Regions from separate parts of the Massilia sp. 05N420 genome, predicted to be linked through region 2. Evidence: riboswitches for the same ligand, from Rfam matches in the RefSeq annotation. Region 2 holds a riboswitch; the other holds the start of a gene.
What was found. Region 2 has a riboswitch for thiamine pyrophosphate ahead of thiC (phosphomethylpyrimidine synthase ThiC). Riboswitches for the same ligand answer to the same signal wherever they lie in the genome.
Positions count from the first base shown of each region.

Region 1: it holds a riboswitch for thiamine pyrophosphate, as region 2 does, so the genes downstream of both, AC1DIX_RS04915 (TonB-dependent siderophore receptor) here and thiC (phosphomethylpyrimidine synthase ThiC) in region 2, are expected to answer to the same signal.

Region 1 is NZ_JBFTMX010000006.1:24,040-30,198, reverse strand. Features, by position in the region: gene AC1DIX_RS04920 (AAA family ATPase) at 1-16, shown strand, start outside; gene AC1DIX_RS04915 (TonB-dependent siderophore receptor) at 26-2,212, opposite strand; TPP riboswitch at 2,268-2,370, opposite strand; gene AC1DIX_RS04910 (hypothetical protein) at 2,430-2,729, opposite strand; gene AC1DIX_RS04905 (iron-containing alcohol dehydrogenase) at 2,824-3,981, opposite strand; gene AC1DIX_RS04900 (DUF535 family protein) at 4,067-5,029, opposite strand; gene AC1DIX_RS04895 (glutathione S-transferase) at 5,307-6,026, shown strand; gene AC1DIX_RS04890 (AraC family transcriptional regulator) at 5,968-6,159, opposite strand, start outside.
Region 2 is NZ_JBFTMX010000015.1:231,574-237,732, reverse strand. Features, by position in the region: gene thiE (thiamine phosphate synthase) at 1-331, opposite strand, end outside; gene thiD (bifunctional hydroxymethylpyrimidine kinase/phosphomethylpyrimidine kinase) at 348-1,091, opposite strand; gene AC1DIX_RS12310 (thiazole synthase) at 1,093-1,893, opposite strand; gene thiS (sulfur carrier protein ThiS) at 1,917-2,120, opposite strand; gene thiC (phosphomethylpyrimidine synthase ThiC) at 2,136-4,016, opposite strand; TPP riboswitch at 4,087-4,187, opposite strand; gene AC1DIX_RS12295 (hypothetical protein) at 4,330-4,851, shown strand; gene AC1DIX_RS12290 (DUF6159 family protein) at 4,871-5,707, shown strand; gene AC1DIX_RS12285 (MOSC domain-containing protein) at 5,764-6,159, shown strand, end outside.

The DNA of each region.
Region 1 (6,159 bases), on a different contig from region 2:
GCTCGGTCCTCCCTGAGCTTCGCGATCAGAAGTCGAATTGCCCCGACACGCGGAAGGTGCGCGGCGCGCCCGGCAGCAGGTAGCCGCCCAGCGCCGGCGTGACGTCGCGCCAGTAGAACTTGTCGAACAGGTTGTCGACGCGGGCGCGCAGCGTCACTTTCGTCACGCCCAGCTTCATGGCCCAGGCGGCGCCGAGGCCGAACACGTGGTAGTCGGGCACGAACACGCGGTTCTCGACATCGAAGGCCTTCTTGCCCGAGTACTGCCAGTTGGCGTCGACCTTCAGGCCGGGCACTTGCGGCACGGCGTACTCGATCCAGGCGGTCGACTTGACGCTGGGGACGTCGGTGACGCGCTTGCCGTCGATGGTCGGATCGCCGGTGCCGTCCTGCCGGGTGTTCAGGGCCATCAGCGACAGGCCGGCCTGCAGGTTGGAAGCCAGCTTGCCGTCCGCCGACAGCTCGATGCCGCGGTGGGTCTCGCGGCCGCCGCGCACGTAGGGATGGCGCTGCACGGTGTCGCCGTCGACCACCACGGCCACGGTGCGGTTCGGGTCCGTGTACTCGAGGCCCTGGCGGATCTGGAACAGCGAGGCCGACAGGTTCACCCCGCGCACGGAGCCCTTGGCGCCCAGTTCGAACTGCTTCGAGCGGCCCGGTTCCAGCACCTGGTTCTCGTTCGAGGTTTCCATCGGCGCGATGCCGCCGTGCTGCAGGCCGTGGCTCACGGAGCCGTAGACGTTCCAGTCGCGATTCAGGTTGTAGACCAGGGCGACGCTCGGCAGCAGGAAGGAATCCTTGCTATCCACGTAGCCGGCGGTGTGCACGACCGGACGGTCGTCTTCCCAGTCGCGGCGCTTGGTCTCGACGTAGCGCAGGCCGCCGTGCAGGGTCAGCTGCGGGGTGATGGTCACGATGTCCTGGGCGAACAGCGCGCTCTCCTGGTCGCTGCGGCGTTCGAACACGGGGCCGGTGACGCGGTCCGGGCCGGCGTGCGGGGTGTCCAGCGGATGCCAGATATTGCTGTAGCCGACCAGGTCGTAAACATAGTCGCCGAAGCTGTCGTGGCGCTCCGAATACGAGGCGCCGACGGTCAGCTCATGGCGCAGCGCGCCGGTGGCGAAGCGGCCCTGCAGCATCGCCTGCAGGCCCCACGGCGTCTTGCGCTCGCCCTCGCTCTGGTAGTCGTAGACGTCGTAGTCGCCGTTCGAGCAGAAGCCCGGATAGTAGCCCGCGCCCTCGTTGCTGCAGCCGTAGGGGAAGGCGGTGTAGTCGTTACGCTTGAACCAGTGCTTGTTGGCGGCAACCAGCGCTTTCCAGCCGTCCGCCAGCTTGTACTCGAAGCGCAGGCCGAGATTGGTGTCGCGGGTATCGACCGGACGGGCCCAGGGCTGGTCATTGAGCAGCAGCCTGGCGGAGACGCCGGACGGCAGCACCTCGTTGCGGATCAGCTGATAGCCGGGTGCGGTGAGCTGGGCCTTGTGCTGGTAGTCGAAGTCGACCTGGAACAGGGCGTCCGGGCTGATCTGCCAGTCGAAGGCGCCGGACACGAACTGGCGGTCGCCGTTGGCGCCGCGCACATAGGAATGCAGGTCGGCGGCGGCGGCATTGATGCGGTAGCCGAAGCGGCGGTCGTCGAAGCGGCCGCCCAGGTCGACCGTGCCGTACAGGGTGCCGCGCTCGCTCACTTCGACGGTGGCCGAGCGCAGCGGGGTATTGGTCGGGCGCTTGGTCACGTAGTTGACGATGCCGCCCGGGGTGGCGACGCCGGCGGTGAGGCCGGCCAGGCCCTTCAGCACCTCGATGCGTTCCTTGTTCTCCAGCGGGATCTGGGTGTCGCCCGGAATCGCGAAGCCATCCTTGCGGTAGCTGTAGTTGTTGTCGAGGGCGAAGCCGCGGATCGAGAACTGTTCGGCATAGCCGACCGCGTTGTAGGCGTCGCTGACCGAGGCGTCGTAGCGCATCGCCTCGGTGGCATTACGGATCGACAGGTCCTGCATCCGGGTGCGGTCGATCGCGCTGATCGAGGCCGGGGTTTCCCACAGCGAGGATTCGGAGAAGCCGCCGACGGCGGCGCGTTCCAGTCCGGCGCGGGCGCCGGTCACGACCACTTCGGCGATCGGCTGGCCGTTCTGTTCCTGCGCATGGACGTTGAGGGAGAAGGCTTGCGCGATGGCGCAGGCGAGGATCGGGTACTTCAGTTGTGGTTTCATTGTTTGCTCGTCTTCGCGCCGGCTCGGGGAAGGGCAAACTGGAGTGGGCGCCGTTCGGCACCGCGTTGCGCTTTCCTTCGCTGGCATTATCCAGATCAGGTACGAAGGGTATCTCTCACCCGGAAGCAGATCGGCTTCCAGGACCCCTAGCGAAGGCGCGAGTGTAGCACGGATGCGGGCGAGCGTGGCGAGTCTGGCAATGCTCGCCGGATGGCGCTCAGCTTCTTTGCGTTATGTAGGCTTCGCGCAACGGCCGCCAGCTCAGGCGGGCTTCGATGAGGCGGCGGTAGGGCGTGTCGATGTGGGCGGGTGTGCGGCGGATGTAGTCCTCGGCCTTGGCGCGCTCGCCGCCGCGCAGGCTGCCGAGCCAGGCGACGGCTTCCCCGGCCGTCGGCGCACGGCCGCTGGCGCGGTCGAATTTGGCGGGCAGGGCGGTCCAGACCACGGCGTCGATGCGCTTGCCGCGCATCCATCCGGTGATACGCGGGGAGCCCCAGGCGATGCAGGCGATGTTCATGAGCAATTGAACTTTGGCGATATCGAGTGCCAGTCTGGCTTGCCAGAACAAAGCGGGGTGCACGGCTGTCCGCGCACCCCACCGTGCGTCTACATCAGGCGCAGCGCTCGAGAACCTTGCGGCTCACGTTCAGCGTGACCTCGCCGCTTTCGCCCAGGTTCGTCATGCCGTGCGCTTCCAGGGCGGCGACGACGGCCGGCACGACATCCTTGCCGAGGCCATAGTCGGCAAAGCGGGTACCCACGCCGACTGCGCGGAAGAAGTCCTCAGTGCGGGCAATGGCCGCCTCGATGCGCGCATCTTCGTCGCCGTCACGCAGGCCCCATACGCGCGCCGCGTACTGCAGCAGCTTTGCCCGCTTGGCATCGCGGCGTTCGCGCAGCATGGCCGGCAGTACCAGCGCCAGGGTCTGTGCATGGTCCAGGCCGTACAGTGCGGTCAGTTCGTGGCCGATCATGTGGGTGGACCAGTCCTGCGGCACGCCGGCGCCGATCAGGCCGTTCAGGGCCAGGGTCGCGGTCCACATCAGGTTGGCGCGCACCGCGTAGTTGTCGGGCTCGGCCAGCGCGCGCGGACCTTCTTCCACCAGGGTCTGCAGCAGACCCTCGGCAAAGCGGTCCTGCACCTTGGCATCGGCCGGCACCGTCATGTACTGCTCCATGATGTGGACGAAGGCGTCGACGATGCCGTTGCCGACCTGGCGTGCCGGCAGGGTATAGGTGCGGGTCGGGTCGAGGATGGCGAACTGCGGGAACACCAGGCGCGACATGAAGGCGAATTTTTCCTGCGTGGCTTGTTTGGTGATCACGCTGCCGGAGTTCATCTCGGAGCCGGTGGCCGGCAGGGTCAGCACCGCGCCGAAAGGCAGGGCCGCGCTCACGTTCTTTGCGCGCTGTTCGAGAATGGTCCACGGGTCGGCATCCAGCAGGCTGCCGGCGGCAACGAACTTGGTGCCGTCGATGACCGAGCCGCCGCCCACCGCGAGCAGGAAGTCGATGTTCTCGCGCTTGACCACGGCGATGGCCTCGACCAGGGTCTCGTAGCTGGGGTTCGGCTCGATGCCACCGAATTCGAAGATGGTACGGCCGTCCAGGGCGGCCATCACAGCGTCGTAGGTGCCGTTGGCGCGGATGCTGCCGCCGCCGTACAGCACCAGCACGCGCGCGCGGGCAGGGACCAGCTGCGCCAGGTGCTCGATCTGGTTCTCGCCGAACAGGATGCGGGTAGGATTGTGGAAGTCGAAGTTAAGCAAAATAAAAATCCCCCTCGGGTTGCAGAGGAGGGGGATTATCGCGCAAGCGGGAAAAGCGCGTTGGCGGGCGGTCCGCCGCCGGAGTTCAGACCTGCGCCGGCTCCAGCACCGGCGCCGCATGCTCGACGTGGGCGCGGGCATGCAGCAGGTGGCGCTGCAGCGTCGTGCGGGCGGATTCGCAGATCAGGCGCCAGTGTTCGCGGCGCTGGGCGGCGCGCTTGCGGTGCTTGGACGGCATTTCGGACAGCGGCTTGACGTAGAAGGGCAGGGCGATCCGGTAGCCCCGCTTGCCCGGCATTTCCTCGCCGCCCAGGATTTTCCAGAAGCCGTCGTAGGCATTGGCGAAGTGCTTTTCCGGGTCGGGGTCGTAGGCGATGTGATCTTCGCTGCGGATGGCCACGACCTGGTCGATGRCGACCGCCTGCGCCACGCCCTGCATCGCGGCGAAGCAGAAGAAGCTGGGGGAATTGTTAGGGAATACGCGCTCGAAGGCTTCGAAGGCGGCGCCGGAATCGACCCAGCGGCCCTGGTTGCGGGCGATGAAGGGCACCACCGGCGCATCGACGCCGACCATGTGGCCTTCCAGCCAGCTGAAGGACAGGCGGTGCAGGCATTTGCCGTCGGCGACCAGGGCCAGGGTCAGGTCGCCCTCGGCATTGCTGCGCGACGCCATTTCGAGCTGGATCATGAAGCTGCTGCCGTCGGCATCGATCTGCCACAGCGGCAGGCAGCGGGCGCCGTAGACGGCCTGCTTGTAGGCGTCGTTGAAGGTGGTTTCCTCGAAGCGGTAGTGGCTCAGGACCGCCTGCACGCGGCGCCGCGCCGACAGGCCCTTGATGAGGTAGTCGCGGTGACTGAGGTGGTGGAAGGGGTCGTCGTTCGACGGCAGCGCCACGTGGTTGCGGTAGACGCCGAGCTGGCACAGTGCGCGATGGTCGCGCATATAGGCCAGCACGCGCAGGCTGCGCGCGATGCAGAGGATCCAGGAGGTCAGGCTGTACTGGCTGCGGCGGGCCATCCAGTGCTTGGTGAGGTGAGCGAAAATCATGGTGCGCTCCGGGCATTCATTATCGGGGTGGTTCTATCTTGGCTCACCGGCTTTGGCGGCACGGTGATATTGCTCAATGGAAATAAAATGCCAAGCAGGTCAAGATCGCCACGCTCGATAACGCATCCCTGGGGTTTTCTTATTCGTGATCACGATGTCTCTTGTTGATTTTTTGTCAGGCAGAGGTTGCCAGTCGCAAGACTAGCACGATTGCCGCGCCGAACATCGAAATCCTAATGAATAATTGAGTCATCCCGAATAAGATGAGGAGCGTCGCATGGTGTACGAACTTTTTTACTGGCCGACGATCCAGGGCCGCGGCGAATTCGTGCGGCTGGCGCTGGAGGAAGCCGGGGTCGACTACGTCGACGTGGCCCGCGAACCGGGCGGCATGGCGCGCATGCTGGCGGCGATGGACGGTCCCGACCATCCATCGTTCGCGCCGCCCTTCCTGAGGGCGGGCGGGCTGACCATCGGCCAGACGGCGAACATCCTGCTCTTCCTGGGCCAGCACCATGGCCTGGCGCCCACGGACGAGGCCGGTGGCTTATGGGTGCACCAGCTGCAGCTGACGATCGCCGACCTGGTCGCCGAAACCCACGACACCCATCACCCGATCGCGACCTCGCTGTATTACGAAGACCAGCGTCCGGAAGCGAAGCGCCGTTCGGCCGATTTCATCGAGACGCGCATCCCGAAATTCCTCGACTACTTCGAAGGCGTCCTTGCGCGGCCGGAGCCGAAGGACTACCTGACCGGCGCCACGCTCACCTATGCCGACCTGTCGCTGTTCCAGCTGGTCGAGGGCCTGCGCTATGCCTTTCCGGCGACGATGGCGCGGATCGATGCGAGCTATCCTCTGCTCGGCGCGCTGCGCGAGCGGGTGGCGAAGCGGCCGCGAATCGCGGCCTATCTGAAATCGAAGCGACGGCTGCCTTTCAATGAGGAGGGGATCTTCCGGCACTATCCGGAGCTGGAAAATCGGGATAGTGAATGACATCCGCCCGGCGCGCACCGTTGCGGTATTCAAGAGGACTGCTGCCGGTCCAGTGCCTGAAGGCGCGGCAAAAACCTGTGGCATCGGCGAATCCGAGGTCGAAGGCCAGCGCCGCCACCGGCGTGTTCGAATG
Region 2 (6,159 bases):
GCGGAAACTGGCCATAGCAGGAAGCGCCGACGATCCTGCCCGGCCCGAGCGCCGCGCGCACGGCGGCCACCGGCGCGTCGGTGCCGCCGACGTGCACGCCGTCGGCATCCAGGCGCAGGCACAGCTCCAGATGATCGTTGATCACCAGCGGCACGCCATGCCGGCGGCACAGGGCGAGCAGGGCGGCCGCCTGTTCCTCGCGCAGCGCCTCGCTTGCCGTCTTGTTGCGGTACTGGACCAGCGCGGCGCCGCCTTCCAGTGCGCGCTGCGTCGCCTCCAGCAGGCGCCCGGTATCGATCCAGTCGGGCGTCACCAGATACAGTCCTTTCAGTGTTTTCATTGTCACTTCATGCTCCTCGATGTTCGATACGGCGCGGAATGCGCTGGCCGGGGGCGATCGCATAGGAATCCGCCAGCGACTGGTTGCAGCAGCGCTGGGCGCGCTCGAGGGCCTGGGCCATGGCGTCGCCCAGCGCCAGGCGGGCAGCCAGGCTGGAGGCCAGGGTGCAGCCGCTGCCGTGGAATTCGCCGGGCAGGCGCGGCCAGCGCCATTCGCGCATGCCGTCGCGGCTGTGCCAGCGGTTGACGACCTCGTCTCCATCGTCATGGCCGCCGGTGACGAGGACGTGCGGACAGCCGGACAGCGCCAGCGCCGCCGCTTCCGGCAGGTTGGGCGTGGCAACCGTCGCCACCGCCAGCAGCGGCGCCAGCGCCGCCAGCGCATTGCCACGCGCGAGGGCATCGCCGTGGCCGCTGGCCAGCACCGGGTCGAGCACCACCGGCAGCGCCGGCTGACGGGCGCGCAGCAACAGGACGATGCCGGCGATGGCTTCGGCATTCTCGAGATTGCCCGGAATGCCCAGCTTGACCGCGCGGATCGGCATGGTGTCGGCCAGCAGTGCGGCCTGGCGCGTCAGCAGGCCGGCGTCCACCGGCGCCACCTCGAACACCCGCTCGTTGTCCTGCACCGTGAGCGCCGTGACGATGGGCAGCGCGTGCGCACCCTGGGCCGCAATCGCCTCGATGTCGGCCTGGATGCCGGCCCCGCCCGAGGGGTCGAGGCCGGAAAACACCAGCACGCAGGGTTTCATCTCATTTGACTCCCATGAGCCGTCCCGCCATCGGCGACGAGGGCGAAGCCGCGAAACGGCGCGGCATCCGGCCCGCCAGATACGCTTCGCGGCCGGCCTCCACCGCGAGCCGCATCGCGCGCGCCATGCGCACCGGGTCCTGGGCCAGCGCGATGGCGCTGTTCATCAGCACGCCGTCGCAGCCCAGCTCCATCGCCACCGTGGCGTCGGAAGCCGTGCCGACGCCGGCATCGACCAGCACCGGCACCTTGGCCTGCTCGATGATGAGCGAGAGGTTCCAGGGATTCAGGATGCCCATGCCGGAGCCGATCAGGGAGGCCAGCGGCATCACCGCCACGCAGCCGATGTCCTCCAGCATGCGCGCCTGGATCGGGTCGTCGCTGCAGTAGACCATCACGTCGAAGCCGTCGCGCACCAGCTCCTCGGCGGCGCGCAGGGTTTCGGGCATGTTGGGGAACAGGGTCTTCTCGTCGCCCAGCACTTCGAGTTTCACGAGCTTGTGCCCGTTCAGCAGTTCGCGCGCCAGCTGCAGCGTGTACACGGCATCCTTCGCCGTGTAGCAGCCGGCGGTGTTCGGCAGGATGGTGTAGCGCGAGGGCGGCACCGCGTCGAGCAGGTTGGGCGCATGCGGATCCTGGCCGATGTTCACGCGGCGGATCGCCACCGTGATGATCTCGGCGCCCGCGGCCGCGGTGGCCGCCGCGGTCTGCTCCAGGTCGCGGTATTTGCCGCTGCCGACCAGCAGGCGCGAGTTGTATTCCTTGCCGGCGATGACGAGCGGCCGGTCCTTGGTCTGGTTCATGTGTTCTCCGATTCCGTAAAGTTTCAGCCGCCGCCGATGGCGCGCACCACGTCCACCTGGTCGCGCGGCTGCAGCAGGGTCGTGCGCCACTGCTCGCGCGGCACCACGCGGTGGTTGACCGCCAGTGCCAGCGCCTGGCCGGACAGCTCGAGCATGTCGACCAGTTCGTGCAGGCTGGATGCGCCTGGCAGTACGTGCGGGGCGCCGTTCAGTTCTATCTCCAGCATCGCTACTCCTTGTGCTCAGTTCTTGAGATAAAGCTCGGCGCCCTTGCGCATGAACTCGACCGCCTTCTCCTGCATGCCGCCGGCCGCGTAGTCGCGCACTTCCTGGGTGATCTTCATCGAGCAGAAATGCGGCCCGCACATCGAGCAGAAGTGGGCCACCTTGGCGGAGTCCTTCGGCAGCGTCTCGTCGTGGAAGGCGCGCGCCTTGTCCGGATCGAGGCCGAGGTTGAACTGGTCTTCCCAGCGGAATTCGAAGCGCGCCTTCGACAAGGCGTTGTCGCGGATCTGCGCGCCCGGATGGCCCTTCGCCAGGTCGGCCGCATGCGCCGCGATCTTGTAAGTGATGATGCCGTCCTTGACGTCGTCCTTGTCGGGCAGGCCCAGGTGCTCTTTCGGGGTCACGTAGCACAGCATGGCGGTGCCGTACCAGCCGATGTTGGCGGCGCCGATGCCCGAGGTGATGTGGTCGTAGCCGGGAGCGATGTCGGTGGTCAGCGGGCCGAGGGTGTAGAAGGGCGCTTCATGGCACTGTTCCAGTTGCAGGTCCATGTTCTCCTTGATCAGGTGCAGCGGCACGTGGCCCGGTCCCTCGATCATGGTCTGCACGTCGTGCTTCCAGGCCAGCTGCGTGAGTTCGCCCAGGGTGCGCAGCTCGGCCAGCTGGGCTTCGTCGTTGGCGTCGTAGATGGAGCCGGGGCGCAGGCCGTCGCCGAGGCTGAAGGCGACGTCGTAGGCCTTCATGATCTCGCAGATCTCTTCGAAGCGGGTGTAGAGGAAGGATTCCTTGTGGTGGGCCAGGCACCACTTGGCCATGATCGAGCCGCCGCGCGAGACGATGCCCGTCAACCGGTCCGCCGTCATCGGAATGAAGGGCAGGCGCACGCCGGCGTGGATGGTGAAGTAGTCGACGCCTTGCTCGGCCTGTTCGATCAGGGTGTCGCGGTAGATTTCCCAGGTGAGTTCCTCGGCCTTGCCGTTCACCTTTTCCAGCGCCTGGTAGAGCGGCACGGTGCCGATCGGGACCGGGCTGTTGCGGATGATCCATTCGCGCGTCTCGTGGATGTGCTTGCCGGTCGAGAGGTCCATCACCGTGTCGCCGCCCCAGCGGATCGCCCAGGTCATCTTCTCGACTTCCTCGCCGATGGAAGAGGTGACGGCGGAGTTGCCGATATTCGCATTGATCTTCACGAGGAAGTTGCGGCCGATGATCATCGGCTCGGATTCCGGGTGGTTGATATTGGCCGGCAGGATGGCGCGCCCGCGGGCGATCTCGTCGCGCACGAATTCGGGCGTGATCACGGCGGGAATGGAAGCGCCGAAGGACTGGCCCGGATGCTGGCGCCCCAGCAGGGCGGCCATTTTCTTCCCGGTCGGACCGGCGGCTTCGAGGCTGCGCAGGTATTCCTGGCGCCGCAGGTTCTCGCGGATGGCGACGAATTCCATCTCCGGCGTGACGATCCCCTTGCGCGCATAGTGCATCTGGGTGACGTTGCGGCCGCCGGCCGCGCGGCGCGGTTTGCGCTGCAGGTCGAAGCGCAGTTCGGCCAGCTTCGGATCGCGCAGGCGCTCCTGGCCATAGCGCGAGCTGGGACCGGCCAGTTCGACGGTGTCGCCACGCTCGCGGATCCATCCGGAGCGTGGGCAGGGCAGGCCGGAGCGGATGTCGATGCGCGCCTCGGGGTCGGTGTAGGGCCCTGAGGTGTCGTAGACCCAGACCGGCGGATTCGGCTCCGCGCCAAAGGATGCCGGTGTAGGCGACTGGTGGATCTCGCGCATCGGCACCCGGATGTCGGGACGCGAGCCGGCCACGTAGACCTTGTGCGAGTTGGGAAGAGGCGTCACGGCCGCGGCATCGACCGTGGCGCTGGCGGACAGGAATTTCGGATCGGCGTTCAAGTGCACTCCTTGTATCACTGAAGATCGGCGATCCAGCGGAGGAGTGCAAAGAAACGTAGCACGAGGGCGTACGCGGACTCTGTAGCTTCCCTTCGCTGGCATTATCCAGATCAGGTTCGGAGGGTATTTCTCACCCGCGCGGTTGATGGCGCAGGACCCCTAGCGTTGTTGCCGCCTCATGAAAAGGCGACGGGCGGAGTGTACGTGGGTTTTGGGACAATGGCAATGTGGTCGCATCGAACGTGCGTATCGCCCGTGAGAATGCGCGCATTTCTGCGCCATCCGTCCTGCTAAGCTTCGCACGATGAAAAAGATGACGACCATTCGCAGCCTTGCGTTCACGCTGCTGGCCCTGCACGCGGCGGCATCCGAGGCATGCCGTGTACCGCCGGCCGGACAGATCGTCACACCCGACGAGCAAGTCCTGATGGCGGGGGATGTGGCTGTCGCGCAGGCGATCGGCGCCACGCCACTGGGCGATTACCTGGTCGAATACCGATTCCAGACGCTGGAGCAGCTGAGGGGGACGGGCCGGCAGGTATTCACCGTGATCGGCGGCCCCGAAGGCTTCAACGACAAGGACACCAGTTTCAACAACCACTGGGACCCCGCGTTCTGGAAGCGTGGCGGAGGCCGCACCATCAACGGCTCCGACTGCGTCCTGCGCCCTGGTTTCGTGGTCGGCAACACCTATCTCGTGTTTCTCGGGCTGCAGCCGACCTGGCGCAGCTTCGAGAAGATCGAGATGGCCGGCGGCAGGCCGAATCCCGACGACCGATGGCTGGCCTTTGTAACGCAGAAGCTGGCCCCGTGGCGCGACTACCCCGCCCGCTAACTCACCGAGGAGAAAAACCATGTTCGACCGTCTCAGCCGCAGTTTCCGCCTCGTCGGCGCCAGCGCCCAGGTGCTCAGGCAGGATAAGCACCTGATGCTGTTCCCCATCATTTCCGGCCTCGCCCTGTTCCTGGTGCTGCTCGCCTTCGCGCTGCCGCTGCTCGGCCTGGACTCGATCGACGGCGTCAAGCAGGGCGGCCTGTATTCGACGGCCTTCCTGTTCTACGTGGTCCAGTACTTCGTCATCTTCTACTTCAACACGGCGCTGGTGGGCGCGGTCGTGATGCGGCTCGAAGGCGGCAGCCCGACCCTGGGCGACGGCCTGCGCATCGCCAACAGCCGCATCGGCACGATCTTCGGCTATGCGGTCATTTCCGCCACCATCGGCGTGATCCTGCGCGCCATCCAGGAGCGGGTCGGCTTCATCGGCCGCCTCATCGCCGGCCTGCTCGGCGCCGGCTGGGCGGTCGCCACCTTCCTGGTCGTGCCGGTGATCGCCACCAGCGACCGCGGCGCGCTCGATTCGATCTCCGAGAGCACGGCCCTGCTCAAGCGGAGCTGGGGCGAGAACGTGGCCGGCCAGGTCGGCCTGAACGTCGCCTTCAGCCTGCTGTACCTCTGCCTGCTGGCCGGCGCCGTCGTGCTGGCCATGCTGTTGGCGAAGGTTGCCGCCGGGCCGGTGGCGGTGGGCGTGTTCGCCGCCATCGTCCTGCTGGCCTTCTTGGGCTGCGTGCTGATGCACGCCACGCTGACCGGCATCTATTCCGCCGTGCTGTACCGTTACGCCCTCTACGGCAGCGATGCACCCGGCTTCGACGGCCCGGTCCTGGCGTCGGCATTCCGGCAAAAGTCCTGAAGCCGGCAGGCTTTGGTGCGATACTATGCGGCCCTGAAGTCGATTCAAGCGCCGCAATGCCCACCCTGTCCCAGCTGCTCCTCTACCCGATCAAATCCTGCGCCGGCATGTCGGTGCGGGAAGCCACTCTCCTCGAAACTGGCCTCGCCGCGCATGGCGTGCACGACCGCGAATGGATGCTGGTCACGGAGTCCGGCCAGTTCCTGACCCAGCGCGAATTCCCGCGCATGGCGCTGATCCGGCCGCGTCCCGACGGCGGCAACCTGCGCGTGAGCAGCCCCGGCATGGGCGACCTGCTGCTGCCGCTCGCCTGGCATGACGAACCTGTCCGCCACGTGCAGATCTGGGACGACGCCGTCCGCGCGGCCGACTGCGGCGACGTCGCCGCCGGCTGGTTCACCGAAGCCCTCGGCGCGCGCGAACGCCTGCGCCTGGTGCGCTTCCGCCAGGAC